DNA from 3 places in the Neorhizobium sp. NCHU2750 genome. Region 2 is predicted to be linked to each of the others. Evidence: predicted binding sites of a transcription regulator. Region 2 holds the regulator's gene; each other region holds the start of a gene.
What was found. The regulator LexA, encoded in region 2, represses DNA repair genes until DNA is damaged. The targets are predictions, from matches to a motif close to TGTTCNNNNTGTGTTCNG.
Positions count from the first base shown of each region.

Region 1: the regulator LexA is predicted to act here: its motif matches at 3,922-3,939, upstream of NCHU2750_RS06550 (DNA polymerase IV).
Region 3: the regulator LexA is predicted to act here: its motif matches at 7,019-7,036, upstream of recA (recombinase RecA).

Region 1 is NZ_CP030827.1:1,346,986-1,356,914, forward strand. It holds gene NCHU2750_RS06540 (L,D-transpeptidase family protein) at 1-1,186, opposite strand, end outside; gene NCHU2750_RS30385 (hypothetical protein) at 1,443-1,718, opposite strand; gene NCHU2750_RS06545 (YidB family protein) at 1,937-2,473, opposite strand; gene NCHU2750_RS06550 (DNA polymerase IV) at 2,604-3,902, opposite strand; gene NCHU2750_RS06555 (hypothetical protein) at 4,108-4,755, opposite strand; gene NCHU2750_RS06560 (DUF3572 domain-containing protein) at 4,757-5,065, opposite strand; gene NCHU2750_RS06565 (response regulator) at 5,196-5,567, shown strand; gene NCHU2750_RS06570 (PleD family two-component system response regulator) at 5,584-6,954, shown strand; gene rpmG (50S ribosomal protein L33) at 7,709-7,876, opposite strand; gene NCHU2750_RS06580 (MFS transporter) at 7,967-9,151, opposite strand; gene NCHU2750_RS06585 (NUDIX hydrolase) at 9,161-9,850, opposite strand; gene NCHU2750_RS06590 (DUF983 domain-containing protein) at 9,847-9,929, opposite strand, start outside.
Region 2 is NZ_CP030827.1:2,050,300-2,060,228, reverse strand. It holds gene NCHU2750_RS10130 (LpxI family protein) at 1-664, shown strand, start outside; gene lpxB (lipid-A-disaccharide synthase) at 661-1,839, shown strand; gene gltA (citrate synthase) at 1,873-3,162, opposite strand; gene NCHU2750_RS10115 (ComEC/Rec2 family competence protein) at 3,440-6,046, shown strand; gene lexA (transcriptional repressor LexA) at 6,027-6,740, opposite strand; gene NCHU2750_RS10105 (VOC family protein) at 6,937-7,809, shown strand; gene kdsA (3-deoxy-8-phosphooctulonate synthase) at 7,812-8,660, shown strand; gene eno (phosphopyruvate hydratase) at 8,779-9,929, shown strand, end outside.
Region 3 is NZ_CP030827.1:1,793,323-1,803,251, forward strand. It holds gene NCHU2750_RS08805 (YcjF family protein) at 1-47, opposite strand, end outside; gene NCHU2750_RS08810 (YcjX family GTP-binding protein) at 44-1,513, opposite strand; gene NCHU2750_RS08815 (SixA phosphatase family protein) at 1,577-2,077, opposite strand; gene dksA (RNA polymerase-binding protein DksA) at 2,334-2,753, shown strand; gene NCHU2750_RS08825 (flagellar biosynthetic protein FliO) at 3,001-3,990, opposite strand; gene cckA (cell cycle histidine kinase CckA) at 4,245-6,860, shown strand; gene recA (recombinase RecA) at 7,096-8,184, shown strand; gene alaS (alanine--tRNA ligase) at 8,379-9,929, shown strand, end outside.

The DNA of each region.
Region 1 (9,929 bases), 700 kb from region 2:
GCCCCTGGTCGGTGATCGTCAACGACGTGCCGTTAGCCATCAGTTCGCCGATCCTGTCGCGCAGATCCTTCGGGATGTCGATCCGGTCGAGCGCGGCTGCCGCGGCATTCGGCGCGCTGTCATCTGCGGGCTTGTCGATGCCGAGCTGCTTCATCTCGTCGTCGGTCATCTCGTTCTTCAGGGTCAGCCCATGCCATTCTGCCGTCTCGGCATTGCGGTCGACATGGTCGGCGGTGAAGAAATGCGTGCCGAGCGCCTGTTCGGGGTCCTTGATCTCGACCGGCGCCTCAAACAGCGGCTCGAAATCCCGGCGCACCAGAAGCTGGCCGTTCGGCACATCGGTCTTGCCCGCGGAATGATAGAGAGCGGCGAGGAAATCCTTGCCGAGCAGCGGGCCGTTGGCCGGCATGTTCTTCCAGCGCTTGTAGGCGGCAATCGCCTCGCGGGTCGTCGGGCCGGCAATGCCGTCCACCTCGCCGGCATCGAATCCAAGATCGGTCAGCATGCCCTGCACGTCGAGCATCGTCTCGCGCGGGCCGCGGCGATGGATGAGGATGCGCAGAGGCGCGCCATCGTTCTGCTCGGCTGCCGGCTGTACCGAGCCGGTGGTGACCGGATCGGTACCGGCAGAGGCGACCTTGTAGGAACCGTCGGCGGCCTTCTTCATCGCCGTCGGCCTAAGGTCGGCGTCGGGCAGCAGCGGTGAGGAGGGCATCGGCTTCAGCGGTGTAAACAGGTTGACGTCGTCGATCCTGACGGGAACCACCGGTTCATCGGAAATGACCACATGCACGCCGCGATCGGTCATGTCGTAGAGCGCCTTGGCCGTACCGGACGGAATGCGCACGCAGCCATGCGAGGCGGGATAGTTCGGCACATGCCCCTCGTGAAGCGCAATCCCCGACCATGTCAGGCGCTGCATGAACGGCATGGGCGCGTTCGAATAGATGTTGGATTCGTGATATTTTGCCTTCTCCAGCACCGAGAAGATGCCGCTCGGCGTCTCGTGCCCGGCCTTGCCGCTCGAGACACGCGTCTTCATCACGACCTTGTCGCCGTCATAGACCGTCATCGACTGCTGGTTCTTCGAGACGACGATCTCAAGGGTTGCGGCTTCGGCAAAAGCAGACTGGGAAAGAATGGTGCCGGACAGGAGCCCGAGGCTGAAAACGATGCCACGCAACATGAGGACCTCTTACGCATTACAATGGTCGTCACATTAGCGCGTCGAACTTAATGAAAATTTTCTGAAAAGTGGCGGTATCGTGTCAAAACATCACGTTTGCGCGATTCTGGCGCCGCTTTCGGCCACATTTTGTCCGTGGTCGCCAAAAAATCTTGACCGCCTATGCCACGCCTGGGGCCGTTCCAGACACAGACACAGACACAGACACAGACACAGACACAGACACAGACACAGGCACAGGCACAGGCGCTGCGCGTTATCTTGCGAAAAAGAGTTCGATGATCGACACCCCGCCGATCGGCGCGACAACCAGCGCAATGATGTTGAAGATGAGAACCGACAGGAGAATTTTTTCCTGTCTCGGCGTGAGCTTGTTACGCGGTCGTTCTGGCTTCTCCGGGCCGGAATAATAGCCGTTGAGATCGCGAAACATCATCCCCTCCGCATTGCCGGTTGAAACTGCTGCTGCTCGTAGGTTCCGCAGCGCAGGACGCCGCCCCGTAAAGGCACTCTCTCTGTTGATGATTGTCAAGCAAATGCCGCGGCACAGGGCAAAACCTTGCGCACTGTTGCAGCGGAGAGGCTGACGTCGCGACCGATCAGACATCACGGCAAGCGCCGGGCAGGAGACTGCCCGGGCAGAAACGTGGTGATCGTTCACGAACCGGCTGGCCGCGTCATCTGCGCGATCTGGTCTGCCTCAGCCTTTTTACCGGTTATGCGAGGGCCGCCCTAACCCTAGCGCCAGCCCTAGCCAGCAGGCAGCCTGCCATCGGGCGTCAGGTCATCCACCGCCTTCGGCAGGTCACGGCTCAGGCGCGCAAGGATCTCCTCGGTGGAAAGCCCGGTCTTTTCCGCAAGCTCCTCCAGAACCCCCGGTCCGATCGCCTGGGAAAGCTGGTCGGGGGCGATCTCTGCATTGGCGCCGGGCTCCACCCAGGATTTGGCCTTGTCGCCATGGCCGTTCTGCTGGAACGTATCGAGGAGGTCGCCGAGCCCACCGCTCAGGATCCCGCCGCTCGTCAAACCTCCGAGACCTCCCAGAAGCCCACCGAGGCCGCCGCCCGCGCCACTGCTGGAACCGCCTCCACCGCCCGGTCCGCCGGTCAGGCTCCCCAGAATATCACCGAGGCCGCCGGACCGCGCCTCAGTGGTCTCAGGCGTGGCACCAGATCCTTGCGGCTGCGGGCTCTGAATGCCGCGCAGAAAATCTGCAATCTTGTCCCTGTTCTGGTAGCCGGCAACGGCGAGCACGCCGAGCAGGGCTTTCAACTGACCGCTTACCATGATCTCCTCCTGTCAGGTTCGCTAAGCGGCATGCGTCACCATCCGCAATCCCGCCCGTCAACGCTTTCAACGCCGGCCCGGCGCGCAGGTTCCCTTCGATAGGGCCATGTCCTAACGATTTGTCAGGCGCTCACCGACGCTTGTCGCCGAATGTAAAGCCGGTCTCGACGGCGGCCGTTCCGAACTTGTCGCGCAGCCTGTCCATCGCCGCCTCCGCCGCCGCCCGGCGCCCCGCCTGCTGGTCGACGAGATCCGGCGGATCGGCAAGCTGCGGGTCGCAGAGATCGGTCACGCCGATACCGAGAAGGCGGAATTTCGTGCCGTCCGTTTCCTTCTCCATCAGCGACAGGCCAGTGCGAAAAATCCGGTCGGTCAGCTGTGTCGGGTCTTCCAGCCGTTTGTTGCGCGTGCGGCTCTTGAAATCGGCCGTCTTCATCTTGAGCACGACGGTATGGCCGGCAACGCCGTGCTTCTTCAGCCGCGCCGACACCTTTTCCGAAAGGCGGCGAAGGATCGGCACCAGATCGTCATGCCGGGAAATATCGTCGAAGAAGGTCGTCTCGGCCGAGACGCTCTTGGCCGGGTCGTTGGGATGCACCTCGCGCTCGTCCATGCCGCGCGCCAGCCGGTAGAGCCTCTGGCCCATAGAGCCGTAGCGGCGCATCAGCTCGCCTTCCTCCATCCCTTGAAGCTGGCCGATCGTGCGGATCCCGTCTGCCTCGAGCGTGCTGTTGAAGGCGCGGCCGACACCCCAGATGGTGGTGACGGGCCGGGGCGCCAGAAAATCCCGCGCTTCCGCCTCGCCGATGACGGAAAAGCCGCGTGGCTTCTCAAGGTCGGACGCCACCTTGGCGAGGAACTTGCAGTATGAAAGCCCGACGGAAATCGAAATGCCGATCTCGCTTTCCACCCGCTTGGCAAGCTTCGCCAGAATGCGGGCCGGCGGGTCGCGATGCAGCCGCTCGGTCCCGGCCAGTTCCAGAAAGGCCTCGTCGATCGAAAGCGGCTGCACCAGCGGCGTCAGGTCCATCATCATCTGCCTGACCTGCCGGCCGACGCTGACATATTTTTCCATGTTCGGCGGGATTACCACCGCGTCGGGGCAGAGTTCCAGCGCCTTGAACATCGGCATGGCCGAGCGCACGCCGCTGATGCGCGCGATATAGCAGGCGGTCGACACGACGCCGCGCTTGCCGCCGCCGATGATCACCGGCTTGTCGGCAAGCTCCGGATTGTCCCGCTTCTCGATCGTCGCATAGAAGGCGTCGCAATCGATATGCGCCAGCGTCAGGTCGTAGAGTTCGCGGTGATAGACCAGCCGCGGCGAACCGCAGGCCCGGCAACGGCGTGTTTCGGCCTTCTGCTCGGCAAGGCAGTCGCGACAGAATCCGGTCATCGGGCCGGACAGAGGGTCGGTCGGCGTCGTCATGTGTAGAAGCGATCTGGCCCGGAACAAAGATTGAACATTTGCACCATAGGCACTAATCTCGCGATGCTCAAGGGGCACGACGGGGCGGGGAGCGATGGGGTTGTTGACGACGAGGATGGCGTGGGCTGCTGGGCGGTATTCGCCGTGCAGTGCATGGCTGTGGCATCACCCTACGCGGGTATCCGCCGCCATCGTGGAGCAGGTGTCAGGCAGCGCGGGAAATATGCGCGCGGATCAACTCGCCGGCTTGCACCCAGTCCATCGCTCTCACGATGCCTTCGTCGGGTTTTGGGGCAAGCAGATGCAGCGGCGAATCCGGCATCATGTGCAGCACAAGGCAGCCATCCACATGGTCGCGGACCGAGTGGAGATTGTGCGCCATGTCGTCAATGAAGGCGGACGGCAGCCCGCGTCCGCCGTGGATGCGGTGCATGACGGGGCCTTTCGGTTCCTCGGTTGCCACCAGCGGAAAGTCGAAGCCGAGGCGGTCGAGAAGCTTGCGGCGGATATCGCGGTAGCGGGGCGGCATGGCGGTGAGGAAAAGCACGTCCGCCTCGGCATGGAGCGCATTAAGCGTATCGAGCGCCAGATCGAACGGTGTCTGCCATGTATCCTGCAGTTCGAAGAACCGGCCGATCAATTGCTTGACTGCAACCTCCTCGATAGCGTCCTGCGTACCGGCCGAGACGATATTGCCGGTCAGGCGGAAGGAGCGGGGCAGGAGTTCAAGCCCGCCCTCGCGCAGATAGTCTTCGAAGGGTACGAAGAAGTTCAGGACCACGTCGTCCACGTCGCAAACGACGAGCGGCCTGTCCGTCAGCCGGACATGGGAAAGGTCGAGGATCTCGCTCATCTCAGTAATCACCCGGCCCGAAATAAGGCCCCGAATAATATTGCGCCGCCGCCACCACCGCCTCAGGCTTCGTTCCCGTTGCCTCGCAGAAGGCGAGCAGCGTCGGCTCGTGCCCCATCACGAAGTCGATCATGCCGGCGAGAAAACCCGGATCGCCGATCGCTGTGCGGATTTGCTCCGGAGCGACGCCGGAAAGCGACAGGAAGCGCTGGAGCATATCCGGCTCGCCGGCCAGCCAGCCGAGTACGGTTGCGGCAGTCTCCTCGGCGCCTTTCGCCGCAGACAGATTTTGAGATGCTTTCGGTGGCATTGTCGCGGAGTTACCTCTTTTCAACCAAATGGCCTTAGCGTGATCGGAGCAGGCTCCGCGGAATCGACCCTGATGGAGCTTATATATCGAAGATACGCTTTTGAAGGCGCGATTTAAGGAACGGATCGCAATGCCCAAACGGGTCATGATTGTCGAAGACAACGAGCTGAACATGAAGCTCTTCCGCGATCTGATCGAGGCGTCGGGCTACGACACGATCCAGACGCGCAACGGCATGGAAGCGCTGGATCTGGCCCGCAAGCACCGGCCGGACCTCATCCTGATGGATATCCAGCTTCCGGAAGTCTCCGGCCTGGAAGTCACCAAATGGCTGAAGGAAGACGACGAGCTGCACATCATCCCGGTCATCGCGGTCACCGCCTTTGCGATGAAGGGCGACGAGGAACGCATCCGCCAGGGCGGTTGCGAGGCCTATGTGTCGAAACCGATCTCCGTGCCGAAATTCATCGAGACGATCAAGACCTATCTGGGCGACGCATGAAGCGGGGAACACGGGCATGACAGCACGGATATTGGTGGTCGACGACATCCCGGCGAATGTGAAGCTCCTGGAAGCGCGGCTTCTGGCTGAATATTTCGACGTGCTGACCGCCGATGACGGCTACAAGGCGCTGGCGATCTGCGACAGCACCCATGTGGATCTGATCCTGCTCGACATCATGATGCCCGGCATCGATGGTTTCGAAGTCTGCGAGCGGCTGAAGGCCAATCCGAAGACCGCCCATATCCCGGTCGTCATGGTCACCGCCCTCGACCAGCCGTCCGACCGCGTCCGCGGCCTCAAGGCCGGTGCCGATGATTTTCTGACCAAGCCCGTCAATGACATCCAGCTGATCTCGCGGGTACGCAGCCTCGTGCGGCTGAAGGCGCTGAGCGACGAATTGCGCATTCGCGCCGATACTGCCCATAGCCTTGTGCTGGAAGACATGCTGAAGAGCGTCGACGGCCGCGACGACAGCGGCCAGGTTCTGCTCGTCGACGGGCGGGCAAGCTCGCAGGAACGCATCATCAAGGCGCTGAAGCCCATCTGCAATGTCGTCGCCATTTCCGATCCGCAGGCGGCGCTTTTCGAGGCTGCCGAGAGCGCCTGGGATCTCGTCATCGTCAATGCCAATTTCGAGGATTACGATCCGCTGCGCCTCTGCTCGCAGCTTCGCTCGCTGGAGCGGACCCGTTTCCTGCCGATCCTGCTTGCCACGGAGGCCGGTGCCGAGGACATGGTCGTCCGGGCGCTCGATCTCGGCGTCAATGACTATATCATGCGCCCGATCGACCCGAACGAGCTTCTGGCCCGCACCCTGACCCAGGTGAAGCGCAAGCGCTATAACGACCGGCTTCGCATGAGCGTCAAGCAGACGATCGAGCTTGCCGTCACCGATGGCCTGACCGGGCTCAACAATCGCCGCTATCTCGACAATCACCTCAAGGTGTTGTTTACCCGCGCCACCGTCAGAGCCCGGCCTCTGTCGATCTGCCTGATCGATATCGACCGCTTCAAGTCGGTCAACGACACCTATGGGCATGATGCGGGTGATGACGTGCTGCGCGAATTCGCCAGCCGCATCCGCTCGACGGTTCGTGGTGCCGATCTCGCCTGCCGCTACGGCGGCGAGGAATTCGTCGTCATCATGCCCGATACCGATGCCACCGCGGCTGCAGCCGTAGCCGAGCGCCTGCGTGCCATCATCGAGGAGACGCCGTTCATGCTCAAGAGCGCAGCCACGGCGTTGAACCTGACGGCATCATTCGGCCTTTCATGCACCACGGGTGGTGCCGAAACGCCCGAACAATTGCTCAAGCAGGCCGATCAGGCGCTCTATACCGCCAAGGCCGAGGGCCGTAATCGGGTTGTCGCCAACGCGGCCTGAGCGTCGATCAAGCCGTGTGACATTGTGTCGCATTCTTCGGAAGACGGTCCGAGATGGCATCGCATGCGGACCGATTTCCGGGGCGCCCGATGCAAAATCGCAGCCGTCCGACGCCATGGAATTGCCTGGTGCATGGGTGGCCGGAGCAGATTTCTGTGCGATTTTCCCGTGTTTTCACGGCATTCAGGCTTCCGCGGCCTATGTAGATATCAACAATATGCCATGTCTATCGCGCAGGTTGCTGTTCATGTCGGCGCTGGATTGTGGACGGTCTACCGAAATAATCGACCTGAAGTTGTCTTCACTAAGAAGCCGGGGCGTGTCTGGAGGTTGATTTACTTGGGCGCTATTGCGACAGCCTACTTGAAACTGGGTGGTGGCGTACAAATTTTAACCAATAGTAGAACCAAGTTTTCCGCGCAGTTAAGAATCTATTGATTTTCTTTTTGCTTTGCGCAATTTTGACCCTGACGACAAACAAGTGCCCAAGCGGCACTCTCATACCCCATGATGCTCAGGTCCGCCGCATCTCCTGGGTCGTGGGGTCGGTCGACCGGCAGGCATGCCTATGCGGTTCCTCGTGCCGTTATTGCAGGCTGGTCGACCCCCAATTCAAAACGCCGCTCTCGAAAGGGACGCGGCGTTTTTTCGTTGAAGGCGTGCGGCAACCGTCGGCCAGCACGGTCTGGGCCAAAAGAAAAGGCGCCTGACCAGACCGGTCGGCGCCCCTTGTCTGGAAGACCGGGATCAAGTCTTACTTGATCTTGGTTTCCTTGAATTCGACATGCTTCTTCGCGACCGGGTCATACTTGGTCTTGGTCATCTTGTCGGTCATCGTGCGGCTGTTCTTCGTGGTGACGTAGAAGAAACCGGTGTCAGCCGTCGACAGCAGCTTGATCTTGATGGTCGTAGCTTTCGCCATGGTTATTCTGCCTCTAGAAAATAGGAAGCCACTGGCGCGATGTGCTCCACGGCTAAATCTGGCGCGAAATTACAAATCGCGCGCCAAAAGTCAACTCCGTTTTGACTGGAAAAGCGGTCTGCAGAGCGCAACCAGCACGTAAAAGCCGAAGAAAGCCGCCAGAGCCCAGGCATAACCGCTGGTTCCGGCCACATCCATCGCAGCGCCGATCCCCTGCGGACCGGCAACGGTGCCGACTGCATAGCAGAAGATGAAGGCCGCATTGGCAGCGGCGAGATCCGCCCCGCTGAGTCGTGCGCCGAGATGGGCGAGGCCGACCGTATAGAGGCCCGATACGCAACCGCCCCAGAAGAACAGGATGACGCCCATCAGGATCCAGTTGTGAATGAGCATCGGCAGGGCCAGCGAGCCGAGCACGCCGAGCACCGCCATGGCGGCAAGCAATGGTCGCCTGTCACGCAGCCTGTCGGAGACGAGGCCGAGCGGGATCTGGAAGGCCATGTTGCCGATGCCCATGACCGTCAACAGCACGGCCACCTGCGATTCCTGCAATTGCTCGCGCAGGGCATAGATCGGAAACAGCGAAAGCCCGCCTGCCGAAACCGCGCCGAAGGCGAAGACCGCTGCGGTGGCCGTCGGCACCAGGAAGATGTAGTGGAGGAAGTGCCGCTCGGGAGCCTCATCGAGCACCGGGCTTTCATGCCGGGCGATGAAGATCGGGATGAGGGCGAGAAGGATGATCAGTGCGCCCGCCAGGAACGGCATGACGCCATCGCTTCCAAGTGCGGAGAAAAGCAGCGGCCCGCAGGCAAAGCCGACCGCCAGCACCGTCGCATAGATGCCGAGCACGAGACCGCGGCGGCGGGGAGGGGCTGCGGCATTGATCCAGAATTCCGACAGGATGAACAGCGTCGTCGTCGCGCCATGGAAGGTGAAGCGCAGCGGAAACCACATCCAGAAGGACTGGGCGTAATAGAAGCCGAGGGCGCTCGCTGCTGCAACGACGACGGCAAACATCATCGTCTTCGCCACGCCGCATGTATGGGCAAGCTTGGTGGTGACCGGAGCGGCCAGCATCGAGGCTATGCCGGCCATGGCGGCATTGAGCCCGATCAGCGTCGAGGGGATACCGCGCTTCTCCAGGATGATGGATAGAAGCGGCAGCCCGAGTCCGATCGCAATCCCCACCGCGCTGATGGCGGCGATGGCAGCGGCGAGCGAAGGCCAGTGGATTTTCTCGACATGCCCGTTTGCGTCGGTCGTCGGCTGCGGCATTACTCTTCCTTACAGTCGGCTCTCGACGAAACGTCCGCGGTGTACCCTATAGAAAGGGACGGGGCTTCCGAAAGGCAAGGACGGACTGAGTTCCATCAGGGTCATGACGTCCTCCAGAACCGTTTTTGTGATCCGCGCGAGTTTCAGACTAAAAATTGTTGCAATGTCAAGCCATTGCAAGTCCTCCAGCTCGTCCGTATCGCCGAAATGCGACATGTCGAAGACACTCTCGTCGCAAAAGCCCAGAAAGAAGCGGGTGTCATAGCGACGCGGGTGGCCCGGCGGGGTGATGGCCCGCGCGACATAACGCAGCATCCCGAGATCCGGGCCGCCGGCGCCTGCTGTGCCTATTCCTGTTTCTTCCGTCAGTTCCCTGAGCGCGGCAACTGCCAGGGCGCGGGCACGCGCGGGGCTCATCTTGCCCGGCATCTCTGCCAGAAGCTTGTCCATCACCATCGGATGGAGGTCGGATGAAACGGACGCGGCACTGTCGCCACGGTCACGTCGGCCGCCGGGAAACACGTAGAAATCGGGCATGAAGACATGTGAGGCCGCCCGTCTTCCCATGAGGATGCGCGGCAGCGGGCCGGAACGATCGACAAGGATCAGCGCTGCGGCGTCGCGTATGCGCACGGTCGCAGGCCGCGGCCCGGTGCTCGCTTCCAGCGAGAGAAGGGAACCATCGATGGCCGTCCTCATGGCTGCGGGCCGTCGAAATCGGCGGTCTTCACTTCGCCGGCTGCGGCAAAGCCATGCATGCGATAGGCCCATTGCAGGC
Region 2 (9,929 bases):
CGTCGGCCGCGTGGTCATGTCCGGTGGCGTCGTTCGCCGGCCGGATTGGCGCGATATCCGTCCAACCTTCAAGACGATCCTGAAAATGCCATCGGTCGTCAGGACGCTGTTGTCACACGGTGATGACACCGTGCTGCAGATGGTCATCCAGCTCATCGAGGCGATGGGCTGCGAGGTGGTTGGTGCGCATGACATTGCGCCGGGGCTGCTTGCCCGGATCGGGCCGCTGGGCCGCATGTCTCCGGCCGGTGACGATCTTCGCGACATCGACAAGGCAACCGAGGCTGCGCGCATGCTCGGCCATCTCGATATCGGCCAGGGCGCGGTTTCCGTGGGCGGCCGCGTGATTGCGCTCGAAGGCGTCGAGGGCACCGATTCGATGCTGCAGCGGGTCGCCTCGCTTCGAGCCGAGGGACGGATATCGGCGCGGCGGCGCGGCGTGCTCGTCAAGCTCTGCAAGCCGCAGCAGGACATGCGTGCGGATCTGCCGACGATCGGCCCTTCCACGATCGAGAATGCGGCGAAGGCCGGACTTGCCGGTGTCGCGGTAGAGGCGGGCGGCGCGTTGGTGCTGGAAGAGGAGGCGGTCATTGCGGCTGCCGATGCTGCCGGCATCTTCGTCTGCGGCATAGATCCGGAACTGCCCAAAGGAGGTCTCAAATGAATGCGCCGCTGAAGGTTGCCGTCATTGCCGGTGAGGTTTCCGGGGATCTGCTGGGTGGCGATCTGATCGCGGCGCTCAAGCTTCGCTACGGCGGTCCGGTGGAACTCGTCGGCGTCGGCGGTGATGCATTGACGGCGCAGGGGCTTCACTCGCTGTTCGATTTCTCCGAGCTTTCGATCATGGGGTTGACCCAGGTCCTGTCGCGCCTGCCGAAGCTGATGAAGCGGATCGGCCAGACGGCGGCTGCGATTGCGGCGGCGCGTCCCGACCTGCTGATCATCATCGACAGCCCGGATTTCACCCATCGGGTGGCGAAGAAGGTGAGGGCGGCTTTGCCCGACCTGCCGATCGTCAATTATGTCTGTCCGAGCGTGTGGGCCTGGAAGGAATACCGCGCCAAGGCGATGGTGCCATACGTCGATCGCGTGCTTGCGGTGCTTCCCTTCGAGCCTGAGGCAATGGCGCAGCTTGGCGGGCCGGAAACGATATTTGTCGGACACCGGCTGAGCAATGATGCCGATCTTCTCAAGGTGCGTGCCTTGCGCGCGCTTCGGCCGGTAAAAGAAGCCGGTGAGCAGAAGACGATCATGCTCCTGCCGGGTTCTCGCTCGGCCGAGATCAAGAGCCTGCTGCCGGAATTCATCGGGGCTGCACGCGAGTTTCAGCGCCGCAATGGTCCGACGCGCTTCCTGCTGCCGACCGTGCCGAGGCGCGAGGCGCTGGTGCGGGAACTGATTGCAGGCTGCGATCTGCCAATCGAGGTGACGGTCGATACACAGGGTAAGTGGACTGCATTCGCCGAGGCCGATGCAGCCATGGCCGCGTCCGGTACGGTCCTCCTCGAGCTTGGGCTTTCGACCGTTCCCGTCGTATCCGCCTACAAGACGGACTGGCTGATCAAGCTTCTGGCGGGCCGCATCAAGATCTGGACGGGCGCCTTGCCCAACCTGATTGCCGATTATGCGGTGGTGCCGGAATATATCAATGAGGTGGTTCGTCCCGCGAGCCTCTGCCGCTGGGTCGAGCGGCTTTCCGGCGATACGTTGCAGCGCCGGGCCATGCTCGAAGGGTTCGACCTTGCCTGGCAACGGCTGCAGGTGCCCATCCCGCCCGGGGAGGCGGCTGCCGGCGCCGTCCTTGATCTGCTGAACACGAAAAAACCCAGCCATTTCTGACCGGGTTTTTTTGTTTGTCTTGTCCGTTGAAGCTTAGCGCTTCGAAACCGGTACGTAATCGCGCTTCGGCTCGCCGGTATAGAGTTGGCGCGGGCGACCGATACGCTGCTGCGGATCTTCGATCATCTCGGCCCACTGGGCGATCCAGCCGACGGTACGGGCGACGGCGAAGAGAACCGTGAACATGGTCGTGGGGAAGCCCATGGCCTTCAGGGTGATGCCCGAATAGAAGTCGATATTCGGATAGAGCTTCTTCTCGATGAAGTATTCGTCCGTGAGGGCGATCTTTTCGAGTTCCATGGCGACCTGCAGAAGCGGATCGTCCTTGTGACCGAGCTCGGCCAGAACCTCATGCGTGGTCTTCTGCATGATCTTGGCGCGCGGATCGTAGTTCTTGTAGACGCGGTGACCGAAGCCCATCAGGCGGAACGGATCGTTCTTGTCCTTGGCGCGGGCAATGTATTCCGGGATCTTGTCGACCGAGCCGATTTCCTGGAGCATGTTGAGTGCTGCTTCGTTGGCGCCGCCGTGAGCGGGGCCCCAGAGGCATGCAATGCCGGCGGCGATACAGGCAAACGGATTGGCACCCGAAGAACCGGCAAGGCGAACCGTCGAGGTCGATGCGTTCTGCTCGTGATCGGCATGCAGGATGAAGATGCGGTCCATGGCGCGGGCCAGAACCGGGTTCACCTTGTAGTCTTCGCAGGGAACGGCAAAGCACATGCGCAGGAAGTTCGACGCATAGTCGAGATTGTTCTGCGGATACACGAAGGGCTGGCCGATGTGGTATTTGTAGGCCATTGCCGCGATCGTCGGCATCTTGGCGATCATGCGCAGGGAAGCGACCATGCGCTGATGCGGATCGGTGATGTCGGTCGAGTCGTGATAGAAAGCGGAGAGCGCGCCGACGGTTGCCACCATGACGGCCATCGGATGGGCGTCGCGGCGGAAGCCGGTGAAGAAGCGGCTCATCTGCTCGTGAACCATCGTGTGATTGGTCACGCGATGATCGAAATCCTTCTTCTGCGCTGCCGTCGGCAGTTCGCCGTAGAGAAGCAGGTAGCAGGTTTCCAGGAAGTCGCCGTGTTCAGCCAGCTGTTCGATCGGGTAACCGCGGTGAAGCAGCACGCCTTCATCACCATCGATATAGGTGATGCCGGACTCGCATGAAGCGGTCGAGGTAAACCCGGGGTCGTAAGTGAATGCACCCGTCTGCTTGTAGAGCGCGCCGATGTCGATGACATCCGGACCGATCGTTCCGGAGCGAACCGGCAGGTCGACCTTCTTTTCACCGAGAGCGAGATTTGCGCTTATTTCCGTCATTCTGATCCTCCAACCGGTTGGCGGCATTCGCCCTAAAAGGGCCATAAACATTAAGCGTCCAACGTTTAGCTATATGATCCTTGGGCTGATGCCAAGCAATTCTGGCGGACAATTGTGCAGCGCGGAAATATATTGGGCAATGTCATCTCAAGCTTCGGCCAACCCAATGTTGCATTCCGATTTTGCTTTCTGACGCCGATCCTTGCTGCGTCAGGTTGACGCACGCAAAAAGAACGCACAGGTTGTAGCCTGCGCGTCTCAGCGGGCATGTTTTTGCATGGCAGATAAGCTCGAAGATGAAGGGAACGTGATCGACGGCGTGATGGCTCCATCCGCGCCCGCGGCCGATCTCGCCCTCTTGTCGGCAGAGAGAATCGGGCCGGCGGCCGTTCCCGTTCTCGCGCCCATCGCGCCGCGCCGAACTGCAGCCTCGCTGTCCGTGGTGGCCGTCGCGCAGGCGGCGCGCGACAGGATGTCGGCAGCGATCGCGGAGGAAGGGCGGTACGGCCATGGCTTCCTGTTCGTTCCGGTCGCAATCGGCGCCGGGGCCGTCATCTGGCTTCTGTCTGCATCCGACCCGCCATTCTGGCCGTTTGCCCTTGCGGCCATCGTCGTGACAGGTGCGGCGCTCTCCATTTCGCATAACCATGCCGCAAGAGCCGTCCTGCTGGCCGCCGCCCTCGTCAGCCTCGGCATGATGCTGGCGCAGATGGAGACATGGCGGCGCGCGACGGTCATTCTCGATACGGCCGTCACCAGCGATATTGTCGGCATGGTCGAGCGCAGTGAAATGTCCGGAGCCGGTCGGGTGCGCTATGTCGTCAGGATCATCTCGACAGCCGATCCCGAGATCAGACGCCCGCCGGGGCAGGTGCTGCTGATGGCGAGCGGCAGGGGCGGGCGGTTCGACAATGGCGCGGTGATCGCCGGCCGCGCGCGACTGTCGCCGCCTGCGGGGCCTGCGTTGCCCGGATTGCACGACTTTGCCTTCTCATCCTATTTCGACGGGATCGGCGCAGTTGGCTATTTCTACGCAGCGCCGCATCAGATCGAGGCGTCTGTCGATCCCGGCAACTGGTCCTATGCCGTGGAGCGGTGGCTGTTCGATCTGCGTGCGCAGATCGGCAACCGGATCAGGGGGCTCGTTCCCGGCGATGCGGGAGCCTTTGCCGCCGCCATCATCACCGACGAGCGGCGGGCGATCTCGGAAGAGACGGTGGAAGCGCTGCGGGTCGCGGGGCTTGCCCATATCGTTGCGATATCCGGGCTCAACATGGCGCTGGCAGCCGGCATCTTCTTCATCGGACTGCGCACGGCGCTGGCGCTGTTTCCCGGCTTTGCTCAGGCCTGGCCGGTCAAGAAGATCGCAGCGGCCGGGGCGCTTGCCATGGTGACGGCCTATTACCTGATTTCCGGCTTCGGGGTCTCGGCACAGCGCGCCTATATCATGATGGCCGTCATCCTGATCGCCGTGCTGCTCGACCGGCCGTCGATCAGCCTGCGCAATGTGGCGCTGTCGGCCATCATTATTCTCGTCTGGACGCCATCGGAAGTGCTCGGCCCGAGCTTCCAGATGTCGTTTGCCGCCACTGCCGCGCTGGTGGCGGGCTATGCTGCCTGGACAAGGCGAGCCGAGCGGCGGCCACGCGAACCGCTACCCCTTCATCACCCTTCAGTGACATGGCTTGTCGGAGGCTGGAAGTTTGTCGCCGGCATCATCATGACGTCGCTGATCGGCAGTCTCGCGACGACGATGTTCTCTGTGGAGCATTTTCATCGGATCGCGACCTATGGGCTTGCGGCCAATCTCGCCTCCATGCCGATCATCAGTTTTTTGGTCATGCCGGCAGGGCTCATCGCCATGCTACTGATGCCGTTCGGCCTTGATGCGCCCTTCATCTTTGTCATGGCCAAAAGCCTGGACTGGGTGATCGTCATCGCCAGGCATGTAGCGGGCTGGGGAGGCGACTTTACCGTCGGGCAGCAACATTCCTCGTTTCTGCTCTTCGGCGCTTCAGGCCTGCTGCTTCTGACGCTGTTGCGCACCCGGCTCAGATATCTCGGCCTGCCGCTGATTGCGGTCGCCCTCTGGCTCTTCCTGCAGCCATGGCCGGAACCGCCGTCCAGCCTGCTGATTGCCGAAGACGGCACGCTGGTGGGACTTCGCAGGGAGGGCGGTATTGCGGTCAACCGGGCGAAGGTGCCGGATTTCATCTATGGACAATGGCGCCGCGCACGACGGCTGCCCGACCCGGAAGCGCCGATCATTCGCGACGAGTGGCGCGATAAGGATATGCCGAAGGAGGTCCCCAAAGGCCTTTCGCAGAACAGGGCGAAAACTGGCGCTGCCCGCCTGCCGAAAGCCGTCATCGAGCGTGCGCGGGATCGCATGGAGGTCACGAGCGCGGACCGCTTCGAATGTCAGCCGAAAGCTTGGTGTGCGATCATGTCTCCGGATGGTGTCATCGTCGTCGTCATCGAGGATAGCCGCTTCACCGGTGTGGCCTGTGATGTCGCGGGGCTCGTCGTTGCGCCGCGCGCTCGGTTCGACGAGTGCCGCTCGGGGACGCCATTGCTCAGCGGCAGGACGTTACGCAATACGGGTGCGGTCGAGATCGACTTTGCCGGGTCGCCGATCGCCGACGAATGGATCATCGAAACGGCAATGAGCGCCTCTGCCCGGCCATGGACCGTTCATCGCCAATATGACTGGCATCGCGGCATCTATGATGCGTCGCTACCGCCATGGCTGGTCAGGCCTTCACAAAACAGTTCAATCGAAGACGACCTGTCCGTCGACGTTTCCGCCATGGGCGCGGGAGGCGATTTTCAGGACCAGCAAGGCTTTGCCGATCCTGCTGATTTCAATGATAGCGGCGAATGAGGCCGACCAGCTTGCCCTGCACCTTGACCCGGTCAGGCGGGAAGATGCGGGTTTCATAGGCGGGATTAGCAGCTTCAAGCGCGATCGATCCACCCTTGCGGCGGAAACGCTTCAGCGTTGCTTCCTCGTCATCGACAAGGGCAACGATGATATCGCCGGGATTGGCGGTGCTGCCGTTGCGGATGATGACGGTATCGCCATCGAGGATGCCGGCCTCGATCATCGAATCGCCCTTGACCTCGAGCGCATAATGCTCACCGGCGCCGAGCATTTCGACCGGAACGGAAATGTCGTGGGTGTTGTTCTGGATGGCCGAGATCGGCACGCCGGCGGCGATGCGGCCCATCACGGGGACGCTCGCCGAGGCGCTGTCATTGGCCGGGGCCGCGGGTGCGGCAGGTGCCGGCGGTTTCTTGCCGAGGCTGCCCTCGATGACGCTCGGCGAAAATCCGCGCTTCGGCTGCAGCGTCGGCACATAGGCCTCCGGCAGCTTGATGACTTCGAGCGCACGGGCCCGGTTCGGCAGCCTTCGGATGAAGCCGCGCTCTTCCAAAGCGGTGATCAGGCGGTGGATGCCCGACTTCGATGCGAGATCGAGTGCATCCTTCATTTCATCGAAAGAAGGTGGAACGCCGGACTCCTTCATGCGTTCATGAATGAACAAAAGAAGTTCCTGTTGCTTCCGGGTCAGCATTTTGATGCACCTTCAGATTTGAAACAAATGCAGAACGAACACTATATGTTCCATATGTGTTCCGCAAGTCCCTAAATTTTCGTGAAAATATGATAACTTTCCGAGATGGCTGATAACGTTCTCGGCAGAAAGCTACTTGCGCTCCCCGACGGACTGACCAATTTATTTTCGGCGGATCAGAGTCTGGGGGACATGCGTGACTGCTAAGAAAATCGATCATCTCGTTTTGCCGGTCGGCAATCTGGTCCAGGCGCGCGAGCGGCTGTCGGGGCTGGGCTTTACTGTTGCGCCTGATGGTGTGCATCCGTTCGGGACGGCCAATGCCTGTATCTTCCTTGAGGACGGCACCTATCTGGAGCCGATCGCGCTTGCGGACCGGCGCAAGGCGGGCACCGCTGCCAAGCGCGGCAATGTGTTTGTCGAGCGAGACATTGCCTTTCGCGGCAAGCGTGGGCGTCAGGGGCTGTCGGCGATCGTGGTCGCTAGTGACGACGCTTCCGATGATCACCAGCGTTTTGTTGAAGGTGGGGTTTCGGCGGGCGAGCCGCTGGAATTTGCCCGCATCATTAAGTCACCGGAGGGAGACGAGCGGGAGGGGCGCTTTCGCCTCGCTTTTGCGGCGCTCGAAGGTGCGTCCGAATTTTTCGCCTTTGCCTGTCAGCGCGTCGTTTCCTTTCCGCAGGACATGGGGTCCCTGAGGGTGCATGCCAATGCGGTGACCGGGCTGAAGGAAGTCGTGCTTTCCTCAGGTGTGCCCGGCGATTCCGCCAGGCTGTTGCAATCCGTCCTGTCGGTTTCTGCGCAGGAAGGGGAGGCCGGGCTGGTGTTTGCCGGCGAAAATGCCAGGGTCCGGGTGGTGGACGCAGATCAGCTGCATCAGGAATTCGGGCCTGCCGCCAAGCTGCATGGGGCTGAGCTTTGCGGGCAGGCGGTGATCTTCCGCACCGCCGATCTGGCCGTGACAGAGATCACCCTTGCTGCTAATGACGTCGCATTCATCCGCCGGGATGGACGCGTGCTTGTGTCGCCGTCGCCCGGCCAAGGCGTGTTTTTCGGTTTCGAGGAATGAAAATGGCAGTGTCCCCCAATTCTGAGGTTTCGGTCGGAGAAGGCGCAAACAAGGTTGTGTTCTCCAATGCCGGCAAGCTTTCGCTGATTGCGGGCCCCTGCCAGATGGAGAGCCGCGATCACGCCTTCATGATCGCCGGCAACCTCACGGAGCTCTGCGCCAAGCTCGGCATCGGGCTTGTCTACAAGTCGTCCTATGACAAGGCGAACCGTACATCCTTGTCGGGCAAGCGCGGCATCGGGCTTGAGAACGCGATGGAGATCTTTGCCGACCTGAAGAAGGAATTCGGCTTCCCGGTTCTGAGCGACATCCACACGGAAGAACAGTGCGGCCTGGTGGCGCCGACGATCGACATCCTGCAGATTCCGGCCTTCCTGTCGCGCCAGACGGACCTGCTGGTCGCCGCCGCCAAGACGGGCCGGGCGATCAACGTCAAGAAGGGCCAGTTTCTCGCCCCCTGGGACATGAAGAACGTGCAGGCGAAGTTTACCGAAAGCGGTAATCCGAATGTGATGCTGTGCGAACGCGGTGCGTCCTTCGGTTACAACACGCTGGTATCCGACATGCGCTCGCTGCCGATCATGGCGTCGCTCGGTTCGCCCGTCATCTTTGATGCGACGCATTCGGTGCAGCAGCCGGGCGGGCAGGGCGGTTCGAGCGGCGGCCAGCGCGAATTCGTCGAAACGCTGGCGCGTGCGGCTGTCGCCGTCGGCGTTGCCGGCGTCTTCATCGAGACGCATGAGGATCCGGACAATGCTCCGTCCGACGGGCCGAACATGGTTCACCTGAAGGACATGCCGCGGCTTCTGGAAAAGCTTCTGGCTTTCGATGCGGTGGCGAAGGCCGCCTGAACTTGAGGCGCGCTTGAGCGTGGTCAAAGCGCGAAAAGCGTTTCAACTGTAATTGGCGTGTCATTGAATGTGAGACATTTTCAATGACCACGTGGATAATAACTCTGAGGAGAGACCCTTGACTGCTATTACCGATATCATCGCACGCGAGATCCTCGATAGCCGTGGCAATCCGACCGTCGAAGTTGACGTCTATCTGGAAGACGGCACGATGGGCCGTGCCGCCGTTCCGTCGGGCGCCTCGACGGGTGCCCACGAAGCGGTCGAACTGCGCGATGGCGGCAAGCGCTTCGGCGGCAAGGGCGTCGAGAAGGCCGTGGAAGCGGTCAATACGGAAATCTTCGACGCCATCGGCGGTTTCGATGCCGAAAGCCAGATCCATATCGACAAGACGATGATCGCGCTTGACGGCACGCCGAACAAGTCGCGGCTCGGCGCTAACGCCATTCTCGGCGTATCGCTTGCAGTCGCCAAGGCTGCTGCCGAATCCTCCGGTCTGCCCCTCTATCGCTATGTTGGCGGTGCCGGCGCCCATGTCCTGCCGGTTCCGATGATGAACATCATCAACGGCGGCGCGCATGCCGACAATCCGATCGACTTCCAGGAATTCATGATCATGCCGGTCGGCGCCGAGACGCTGAAGGATGCGGTGCGGATCGGTTCTGAAATCTTCCACGTGCTGAAAAAGGAACTGGGTGCCCAGGGCCACAACACCAATGTCGGCGACGAAGGCGGTTTTGCTCCGGGCCTGAAGAGCGCACCGGAAGCCCTCGACTTCATCATGAAGTCGGTCGAAAAGGCCGGCTACAAGCCGGGTGAAGACGTCTATCTCGGCCTCGACTGCGCCTCGACGGAATTCTTCAAGGACGGCAAGTACGTCATGGAAGGCGAAGGCCGCACGCTGGAATCGGGCGCCATGGCCGAATATCTGGCCGAGCTCGCTGCCAAGTATCCGATCATCTCGATCGAAGACGGCATGGCTGAAGACGACTGGGAAGGCTGGAAGATCCTGACCGACAAGATCGGCTCCAAGGTACAGCTGGTCGGCGACGATCTGTTCGTCACCAATTCCGCACGCCTGCGCGATGGCATCAAGATGGGCGTCGCCAACTCTATCCTCGTCAAGGTCAACCAGATCGGCTCGCTGACGGAAACGCTCGATGCCGTCGAGACCGCGCACAAGGCAGCCTATACCGCCGTCATGTCGCACCGCTCGGGCGAAACGGAAGATTCGACGATTGCCGATCTCGCCGTCGCCACCAATTGCGG
Region 3 (9,929 bases), 260 kb from region 2:
CGGCGGCGATTGGGATTTTTCGGATTTCCTGTGCTGCTCGGGCTCATGCGAGGCGGTCTCCGATCAGGAACTGCAGGGCGCGGTCGAGCCTGATATGCGGCACCGCAAGCTTGATGTCGCCGGGCCCGGTTTCCAGCGCCGGCGGCCGGAAGCGTACGAAATTGATGTCCGGAAGATCCGGGCTGTCGCTATCGAGCGTCCGGAACATCTGGTCGGGATCTTCCGGCAGGTCACCGGGAAAGATCGCCGTCGTCTTGATCCCGTCGAAACGCTCGCCATTGATCGTCTCGCCGGCAATCGGCGTGCCGACGATGACGGGCAGCATGTGGCCGTCTTCCTTGACCCTTGCCTCGCGCGTGGCGCGCACGGAGGCGATCGCCATTACCTCGAAACCGGCGCCGGACAGTCCGATCCGCTTGATCGCGCGGTCGACCAGCCGGCCGGTCAGCCGCTCCAGCCGGTCGTGGCTTTCATGATGCAGATGGTCGGCCTTCGTCGCGGCGATCAGCACCTTGTCGATCCTGCGGCCGACCAGTGAGGAGAAGAAGCTGTTATGGCCAGGGCGAAAACAGCCGAGAACGTCGGCCAGCGCGCGCTCCAGGTCCTGCAGCGCCTCGGGCCCGCGATTGATCGCCTGGAGCGCATCGACAAGCACGATCTGCCGGTCGAGCCTGGCAAAATGGTGCCGGAAGAAGGGTTTGACCACGACGCTCTTATAGGCTTCGTAGCGCCGTTCCATCATCGCCCTCAGCGAGCCTTTCGGCGCCGGTGTGTCCGGCAGGCCGGGCAGCGGTGCGAAAGTCAGGGCCGGCGAGCCCTCAAGATCTCCCGGCATCAGGAAACGGCCGGGCGGCAGCGTCGACAGCGACCGCTCGTCGGACTTGCAGGCCTTGAGATAGGCGGAAAACACCTCGAAGAGCCGCCGTGCCGTCATCTCGTCGGCAGGCCCATCCATGTCTGTCGTCGCGGCGAACGACAGCCAGTCGCGCGCCAGCTCCCGGCGGATGCCTGTGCCGGCCAGCTCGACGGTAGCCTGGCTGAACTGCCGGTAATCCTGGCTGAGCAGCGGCAGGTCCAGAAGCCATTCTCCCGGATAGTCGACGATGTCGAGCGACAACCGGCCCGGCGAAAACAGCCGGTTCCAGCCGCTGGCGCTCTGGTAGTCTATGGTCAGCCTCAGTTCTGAGACGGCGCGGGTTGAATCCGGCCAGATCCGCTCTCGCACCAGGGCGTCGATATGGTCCTCGTATTGGAAGCGAGGCACCGCATCGTCCGGCTGTTCCTCAAGCCTGACCTTCGATACCCGCCCGGATCGCAGCGCCTCCACGAGGGGCAGGCGTCCGCCATTCAAGAGATTGTGCACGATGGACGAGATCAGCACCGTCTTGCCGGCGCGCGACAACCCGGTCACCCCGAGACGGATCGTCGGGTTGACGAGGCCGGACGCACGGTCCGCGAGATTGTCTAATGCGATCAGTGCATCGTCAGTAAGGCTGGTCAGCGAAGGCGCCAAGGCGGGATCCCGAGTGATGTTTCACCCTATATAGGCAGGGCTCGCCGGCTCGCAACGTCGTGATCAGGACTTCAGGAGATCGATCAGCGCCCAGTTGTTTTCGGAGGTCGGTGTCTGGACGTAATCGAGAATGGTCATGGCAGCAGTCGGATAGCCACCCGGCATGGCCGAACGCCGCGCGCCGCCGCCGATCAGCCCCTCCAGCAACTGATCGATCGACGGATTGTGACCGATCAGTAGGACCGACCGGGCAGGGCGCTGGCCGGAAATCACCGTCGCGTAGATTTCCGGTGTGCCGTTATAGAGTTCGTCGATGAATTGCACTTCCAGCGTCTCGCCGAGCCTTCGGCGGACGATTTCAGCTGTCTGACGACAGCGCATCGCCGTCGAGCTGATGATGCAGTCGGGGACGTAGCGCAGGTCGGCCGCCTTGTCGGCAACGATTTCCGCCTGGGCGTAGCCGGTTCCGTCCAGCTCTCGGTCGAAGTCGCGCCCGCCCTGCGCTGCAGAGGCAGCCTGTGCGTGGCGCATCAGGTAGATACGGAATGGTTCAGGCTCGATCATCTTTGTCTCACAAAGTGCAATGCCGAGTAAAAGACCTAGCGTTGCTTGGGGTTCGCGGTCAACTGCGGTCGATGCGAGCCTGAATCGCATTTCGGAAGCCGGCTATCCATGTCTCGATCGGAAAAGCATAAAAATTAGCCACTTAGCTGATTTTTGTGACAGTTTTAAAACTGCTGCAAATCTGGGCGAAAGGCTTGAATGAGGACTGGTTAATGGAGTATAGGGGCCGCAAGAGATGTTCTTCAGGAGAATCGCGTTGAGTGAGAAGATCGATCTTAGTAATTATGTTCTGTCGGAAAACGACGAGTTCATGAATGCCAATCAGAAGGCCTATTTCAGGGCAAAGCTGATTGCTTGGAAGAATGACATCCTCCGGGAGGCGAGGGAAACACTCGACCATCTCGCGGAGGAAAGCGCCAACCATCCGGACCTTGCAGACCGCGCCTCTTCGGAAACCGACCGTGCAATCGAATTGCGCGCCCGCGACCGTCAGCGCAAGCTCATTTCCAAGATCGACGCCGCGCTTCAGCGGATCGAGGACGGGACCTATGGCTTCTGTGAGGAAACCGGCGAGCCGATCGGCTTGAAGCGGCTTGACGCGCGTCCCATCGCAACCCTGTCGATCGAGGCGCAGGAGCGTCACGAGCGACGGGAAAAGGTCTATCGCGACGAGTAATGCTCGGGCGGCAGCCTCAATACTGAAAAAAAGAAAAGGCACGGCGTCAAAGCCGTGCCTTTTCTTTTGGCATGTTTGCGCGCCAAAGCCTTGTTCGGAGCCCCCTTCAGGAACGATGTTGTCTGGTAGAAAGGCGCGGTCCGAGGGGAAGCGCACGCGCCGAGGCAAGGCAGGATACGGGGACATGTCGGAACTGACGATAAAGAGGCGTCGGCGATCCTGAAGGATCGCTCGCTCACCTGGCCCGCTACTTGTCGCGGCTGGCTGACATTTCGCCAAAGATGCGAGCGACCTCGGACTGCAGTGTCGGGTCGTTTTTCGGTGCGGCCGCCGCAGCCGGCGCCCCGGCTGAACCGACGGGCATCCCGGCGTCTGTTGCGCCCGGCAGGGCGGGGCGGCTCGCGCGGGCAGCCGCGGCATCGCGCGCCGCCATGTTGTTTTCCATCTCCTGCTCGAGGATCTTTTCGAAATCGCTTCCGAGCGGCGACGTCGCCCTGTCGCCTGCCGCAGATACCGGCGACGACACGTTGAGTGCCGCCGCAGGGGCAGGGCGCGCTACGGGTGCCGGCTGCGGCGCTGGCCGCTCGGCAAACACGCGATCACGCTCACTGTCGAGCAGTCGGGCGGCATCGTCGATCAGAGGCTGCCTGGCGACGGGCTCGGCACGCGATACGGGAGTTGTCGAAGATACCGCATCCCTGGAGTCGACCACTGGAGCGGCGACAGAAGGCTCGACACGGGACGGGGCGACGGCAGGCACAGGCGGTGCGACCGTACGGGCATCCAGCCGCGGATCGCGAATGGCAGGCTCACGCACAGGCTCCGGGCGCGGCGGCACGGGCGGAACAGGCCTTTGGCTATCCGCAGCAATGGCACGCGGCGCGGCTGCGGCGGGCAGGGCCTGTATCGGCGCAGGCTCCGGCAGGCGTTCCTCGGTGCTTTTCGAAGCGCTGGTAATCCGGCTTTCGACGACGATATCGGTCGGCCCGCCGATCATGATCAGATGCTCGACATCGTCTCGTCGCACCAGAACCAGTCGCCTGCGCGTGTCGACTGCGGCGGCATCGAGCACCTGCAGGCGCGGCTGGCGATTGCGGCCGCCGCGCACGAAGGGCGACGGACCGCGGCGGCCGCGCACTATCCACAGGATTCCGACGAGGCAAAGGAGAGCGAAGCCGACCCCGATCACCGCCACGACGAGCCGGCTGCCATAGTCGCCCATTACGTCTGCCAACATCTCTCGTCACTCCTGATGCGTGTTATCCCGCTGAACAGACTATTTTTTCCGGGGCGAGGCAAGGCTCGCGGCCATCCGTCAACGCTAAAATGTGTCTCGTCTGCATCTCAAATAGGGCGGCTCTGCGGACTGTCTCGCCTTTTGTGGTCTTATGGAGCTTTTTGCTTCATCTTCAAATTGCTAAGAGAGAGTCGCGGACGCCGGATGTGGCCGTTCGCGGCGCGAACGGATGCGCCACGGAACGTGAGGTATTGATGACGAGTTCGCCGAAGGCCGGCAACGACGAAGCGCCCCTGGTCAATCGCGGGGCCCGCGGCGGAACACTGCTGCGGATCATTCTCCTGGCCGTCGTGTTGCTGGGTGTCGCCATCGCATTCGTGGTATTTCAGCAGGCGCTCGACAATGAGGTCGTGCTCGGCCTTCTGGGCATCCTGGCAATGGTCGGGATATTCTTCATCGTCTCCTCGCTGATCGGCCTTGTGGAAGTCATGCCGCAATCGCGATCCGACGAACTTGCCCGCAATTTCCTGGCAAGCCATCCCGATGGCATCGTGGTGACCGACGCCAAGGGCCGGGTCGTCTATGCCAATGCCGCCTACGGCCGGATGACCGGCGCATCGAGCGGTCGCAACGTCCAGTCGCTCGAAGCGCTTCTGTCGAAGACGCGCGAATCGACCGAAGCTCTCTACAGGCTGACGGCCGCCCTGCGCGAAGGCAAGGAAGGCCACGAAGAGTTCCGCCTGCTGCAGCCTCTCGGGCGGACAGCAGGCAACGGTTCCGATGCACATTGGTACAGGCTGAAGGCGAGGATACTCGGGGCTGCCGGTCGTGATGCACAGGACATCTGGGAAATTACCGATATCACCTCTGAGCGCGACGATCAGGAGCGCTTTTTCCGCGAATTGCAGAACGCCATCGACTATCTCGACCATGCGCCGGTCGGCTTCTTCTCCGCTGGCCGCAAGGGCGAGATCTTCTACATGAACGCGACGCTCGCCGAATGGCTGGGCCTCGACCTTACCAAATTTACCCCGCAATCCATGACGGTGTCCGATCTCGTGGCGGGCGAGGGCATGGCACTTATTCAATCCGTTCTGCCGGCTCCCGGCCTGCGCCGCACCGAAACGCTGGAACTGGACCTTCGCCGCACCAATGGCCAGAGTGTGCCCGCAAGGCTCGTTCACAGCGTCAGCGCCACCCGCGACGGCGCGCCGGGCGAAAGCCGTACCGTCGTTCTGATGCGCACCAAGGGCGCCGAGGACGATCAGTCCGCTTCGGCCATGCGGTTTACCCGCTTCTTCAACAACACGCCGATGGCGATCGCCTCGGTGGACGGCAATGGCAAGATCCTGCGCATCAACGCACCGTTCATTCGGCTGTTTTCTGGCGTCGTCTCTCGCGATGAAGTAGAGGCCGGAGGCGCCCAGCTGGAGCGGATCGTCCATGAGGCCTCTGCCGCCTCGATGATGGAGGCACTCGCCGCCGCCAAGGATAGGCAGGGCGATATCGCCCCGATCGAGAGCCGCCATCCGGCCGACGAAAATCGCTATGTCCGTTTCTACGTTAACGCCGTCATCGACGAGGGCGACGAGGCGCCGGAAGAGGTCGCGATCGTCTATGCCGTCGAGACGACCGAGCAGAAGGCGCTCGAGACGCAGATGGCGCAGACCCAGAAGCTCAACGCCGTGGGCACGCTGGCGGGCGGTATTGCCCACGATTTCAACAATGTGCTGACCGCAATCCTGTTGTCGTCCGATCACCTCCTTCTGCAGGCGCGCCCCTCCGACGCGAGCTTTGCCGACCTGATGGAGATCAAGCGCAATGCCAACCGCGCCGCGGTTCTGGTGCGCCAGTTGCTGGCCTTCTCGCGCAAGCAGACGATGCGGCCTGCCGTCCTCAACCTGACCGATGTCGTCGGCGACCTGCGCATGCTGGTCGACCGGCTGATTTCCGGCACCAATGTCAAGCTCGACGTCGATTACGGCCGTGATCTGTGGACGGTGCGCACCGACCTGTCGCAATTCGAGCAGGTGCTGATCAATCTCTGCGTCAATGCCCGCGATGCCATGCCGAAGGGCGGCCTGATCCAGATCAGGACCCGCAATGTCTCGGCACAGGAAGCGGCCGGCTTCCAGCAGGCCGATCTTCCTTCCGAAGATTTCGTCATGGTCGAGGTCTCCGACAACGGGACCGGCATCCCGCCGGAGATCATGGACAAGATCTTCGAACCCTTCTTCACCACCAAGGAAGTCGGCAAGGGCACCGGGCTTGGCCTGTCCATGGTCTATGGCATCGTCAAGCAGTCGGGCGGCTACATCTACCCGGAATCGGAAATCGGTCGCGGCACCAGCTTCCGCATCTTCCTGCCGCGCTATATCCAGGAAATTCAGCCGGTCACCGCTGCGGCGGCTGGCACGGAAGCCGGCGCCGATGGCGCGGCAAAGCCGTTGGTGCTTGCTGCCGCTGCGACCGAATCCGAGCCGGTCGACCTCACTGGAAAGTCTGCCGTCGTGCTTCTGGTCGAAGACGAGGAGGCGGTTCGTCGCGGCGGCAAGCGCATGCTGGAAACACGCGGCTATACCGTTCACGAGGCGGGCTCCGGCACGGAAGCACTCGACATCATGGACGAACTCGAAGGCAAGGTGGATATCGTCGTCTCCGACGTCGTCATGCCCGAAATGGACGGGCCGACGCTTCTGGCGGAACTGCGCAAGTCCTATCCGGACCTGAAGTTCATCTTCGTCTCCGGCTATGCCGAGGATGCTTTCGCCCGCAACCTGCCTGCCGATGCCAAGTTCGGCTTCCTGCCGAAGCCGTTCTCGCTGAAGCAGCTGGCCGTCGCCGTGCGCGAAATGCTCGATTCGGAATAGGGTAGGCCGGTCTGGCACCATGAAGTCGCCGGCGGCTCGCCCGCCGCGAAATCTTTGATTTCAATCGATGTTTCCACAGCTCTTGCAGACGTGAACATTACTGGAACGCAGAGCGAATAACGTTTTTTATGCAAGGACTTGAATGGCGCTTGCAAAATGAGAACAAAATGAGTACGAATATCCCATCGGCTGCTTCATTGCTTGCGCGGCGGCAATAACCTAAAGGTGGGATCTCATGGCACAGAACACATTGCGGCTCGTAGAGGAAAAAGGCGTGGACAAGAGCAAGGCGCTCGAAGCAGCACTCTCACAGATCGAACGTTCCTTCGGGAAGGGCTCGATCATGAAGCTCGGACAGAACGAACAGGTGATCGAGATCGAGACGGTTTCGACCGGCTCTCTCAGCCTGGATATTGCGCTCGGCATTGGTGGCCTTCCCAAGGGTCGCATCATCGAAATCTATGGTCCGGAAAGCTCGGGTAAGACGACCCTTGCGCTGCAGACCATTGCTGAGGCCCAGAAGAAGGGCGGCATCTGCGCCTTCGTCGACGCGGAACATGCGCTCGATCCGGTCTATGCCCGCAAGCTCGGCGTCGACCTGCAGAACCTTCTGATCTCGCAGCCCGACACGGGCGAGCAGGCACTCGAAATCACCGACACGCTGGTCCGCTCCGGCGCCGTCGACGTTCTCGTCGTCGATTCGGTCGCGGCCCTGACCCCGCGCGCTGAAATCGAGGGCGAGATGGGTGACAGCCTTCCCGGCCTTCAGGCCCGCCTGATGAGCCAGGCGCTGCGCAAGCTGACCGCCTCGATCTCCAAGTCGAACTGCATGGTCATCTTCATCAACCAGATCCGCATGAAGATCGGCGTCATGTTCGGTTCGCCGGAAACCACGACCGGTGGCAACGCGCTGAAATTCTATGCCTCCGTCCGTCTCGATATCCGCCGTATTGGCCAGGTCAAGGAGCGCGAGGAGGTCGTCGGCAATCAGACCCGCGTCAAGGTCGTCAAGAACAAGATGGCGCCTCCCTTCAAGCAGGTCGAATTCGACATCATGTATGGCGAAGGCGTCTCGAAGACCGGCGAACTCGTCGATCTGGGCGTCAAGGCCGGCATCGTCGAGAAGTCGGGTGCATGGTTCTCCTATAACAGCCAGCGCCTCGGCCAGGGTAGGGAGAATGCAAAGACCTTCCTGCGCGACAATCCGGAAGTCGCCCGCGAGATCGAGATGTCGCTGCGGCAGAATGCCGGCCTGATCGCCGACCGCTTCCTGCAGAATGGCGGCCCGGATGCCAATGACGGCGATGACGCCGGAGACATGTAATCGTAAATTGGACATGGGCGGTTCCGCCGCACTCGGGAAGCCTTCAAAGGGTTTCATTGCCGCCTATGCTTGCCGGTCGCCATCGAAAGATGTGCGGCCGGTTTTCTGTTCGGCTGGACAGTCGGGAATGTCGGCGATACAAGCCTCTGGACTTCAAATACTGGTACCGCAGCGGCGGTTGAAAAGGGCGTAGCATGAGCGGCGTGAATGACATCCGGTCGACCTTCCTCGACTACTTCAAGAAGAATGGCCACGAGGTTGTGGATTCGAGCCCGCTCGTCCCCCGTAACGACCCGACCCTGATGTTCACCAATGCCGGCATGGTGCAGTTCAAGAACGTCTTCACCGGCCTTGAAAAGCGCAGCTACACGACCGCCACCACCTCGCAGAAATGCGTGCGCGCCGGCGGCAAGCATAACGACCTCGACAATGTCGGCTATACGGCCCGCCATCTCACCTTCTTCGAGATGCTCGGCAACTTCTCCTTCGGCGATTATTTCAAGGAACAGTCGATCGAGCTTGCCTGGAAGCTCGTCACCGAAGGCTTCGACCTGCCGAAGAACCGTCTTCTCGTCACCGTCTATTCCGAGGATGAGGAAGCCGCGACGCTGTGGAAGAAGATCGCCGGCTTCTCCGACGACAAGATCATCCGCATCCCGACCTCTGACAATTTCTGGCAGATGGGCGATACCGGCCCCTGCGGTCCCTGCTCGGAAATCTTCATCGACCAGGGCGAGAACGTTTGGGGCGGCCCTCCGGGCTCGCCGGAAGAGGATGGCGACCGCTTCCTCGAATTCTGGAACCTCGTCTTCATGCAGTTCGAACAGACGGCACCCGGCGAGCGTTCGCTCCTGCCGCGTCCGTCGATCGATACCGGCATGGGCCTCGAGCGCATGGCCTGCGTGCTGCAGGGCAAGCAGAGCGTCTTCGATACAGACCTGTTCCGCACCCTGATCGGCGCCATCGAGGATACGATGGGCGTCAAAGCCGAAGGCAGCGCCAGCCACCGCGTCATCGCAGACCATCTGCGTTCGTCTGCCTTCCTGATCGCCGATGGTGTCCTGCCGTCGAATGAAGGCCGTGGTTACGTGCTTCGCCGCATCATGCGCCGCGCCATGCGCCATGCGCAACTCCTGGGTGCGAAGGAGCCGGTCATGTACAAGCTGCTGCCGACGCTCATCCAGGAGATGGGCCGTGCCTATCCTGAACTGGTGCGTGCCGAGGCATTGACCTCGGAAACGCTGAAGCTCGAAGAGACCCGTTTCCGCAAGACGCTGGAGCGCGGCCTGACCCTGCTTTCGGATGCCACGACGGATCTCTCCAAGGGTGACATGCTGGATGGCGAGACCGCCTTCAAGCTTTACGACACCTATGGCTTCCCGCTCGACCTGACCCAGGATGCGCTGCGCGCTCGCGAAATCGGCGTCGATATCGCCGGCTTCACCGACGCCATGGAGCGCCAGAAGGCCGAAGCCCGTTCGCATTGGGCCGGTTCCGGCGACAAGGCGACGGAAACGATCTGGTTCGAACTCAAGGAAAAGTTCGGCGCCAGCGAATTCCTCGGCTACGACACGGAAAAGGCCGAAGGCGTCGTCCAGGCGATCGTCAAGGACGGCAAGGCGGTCGATAGCGCCGCAGCCGGCGACGAAGTCCAGATCGTCGTCAACCAGACGCCGTTCTACGGCGAATCCGGCGGCCAGATGGGCGATACCGGCGTGATCGCCACGGACAATGCCAAGGTCTCG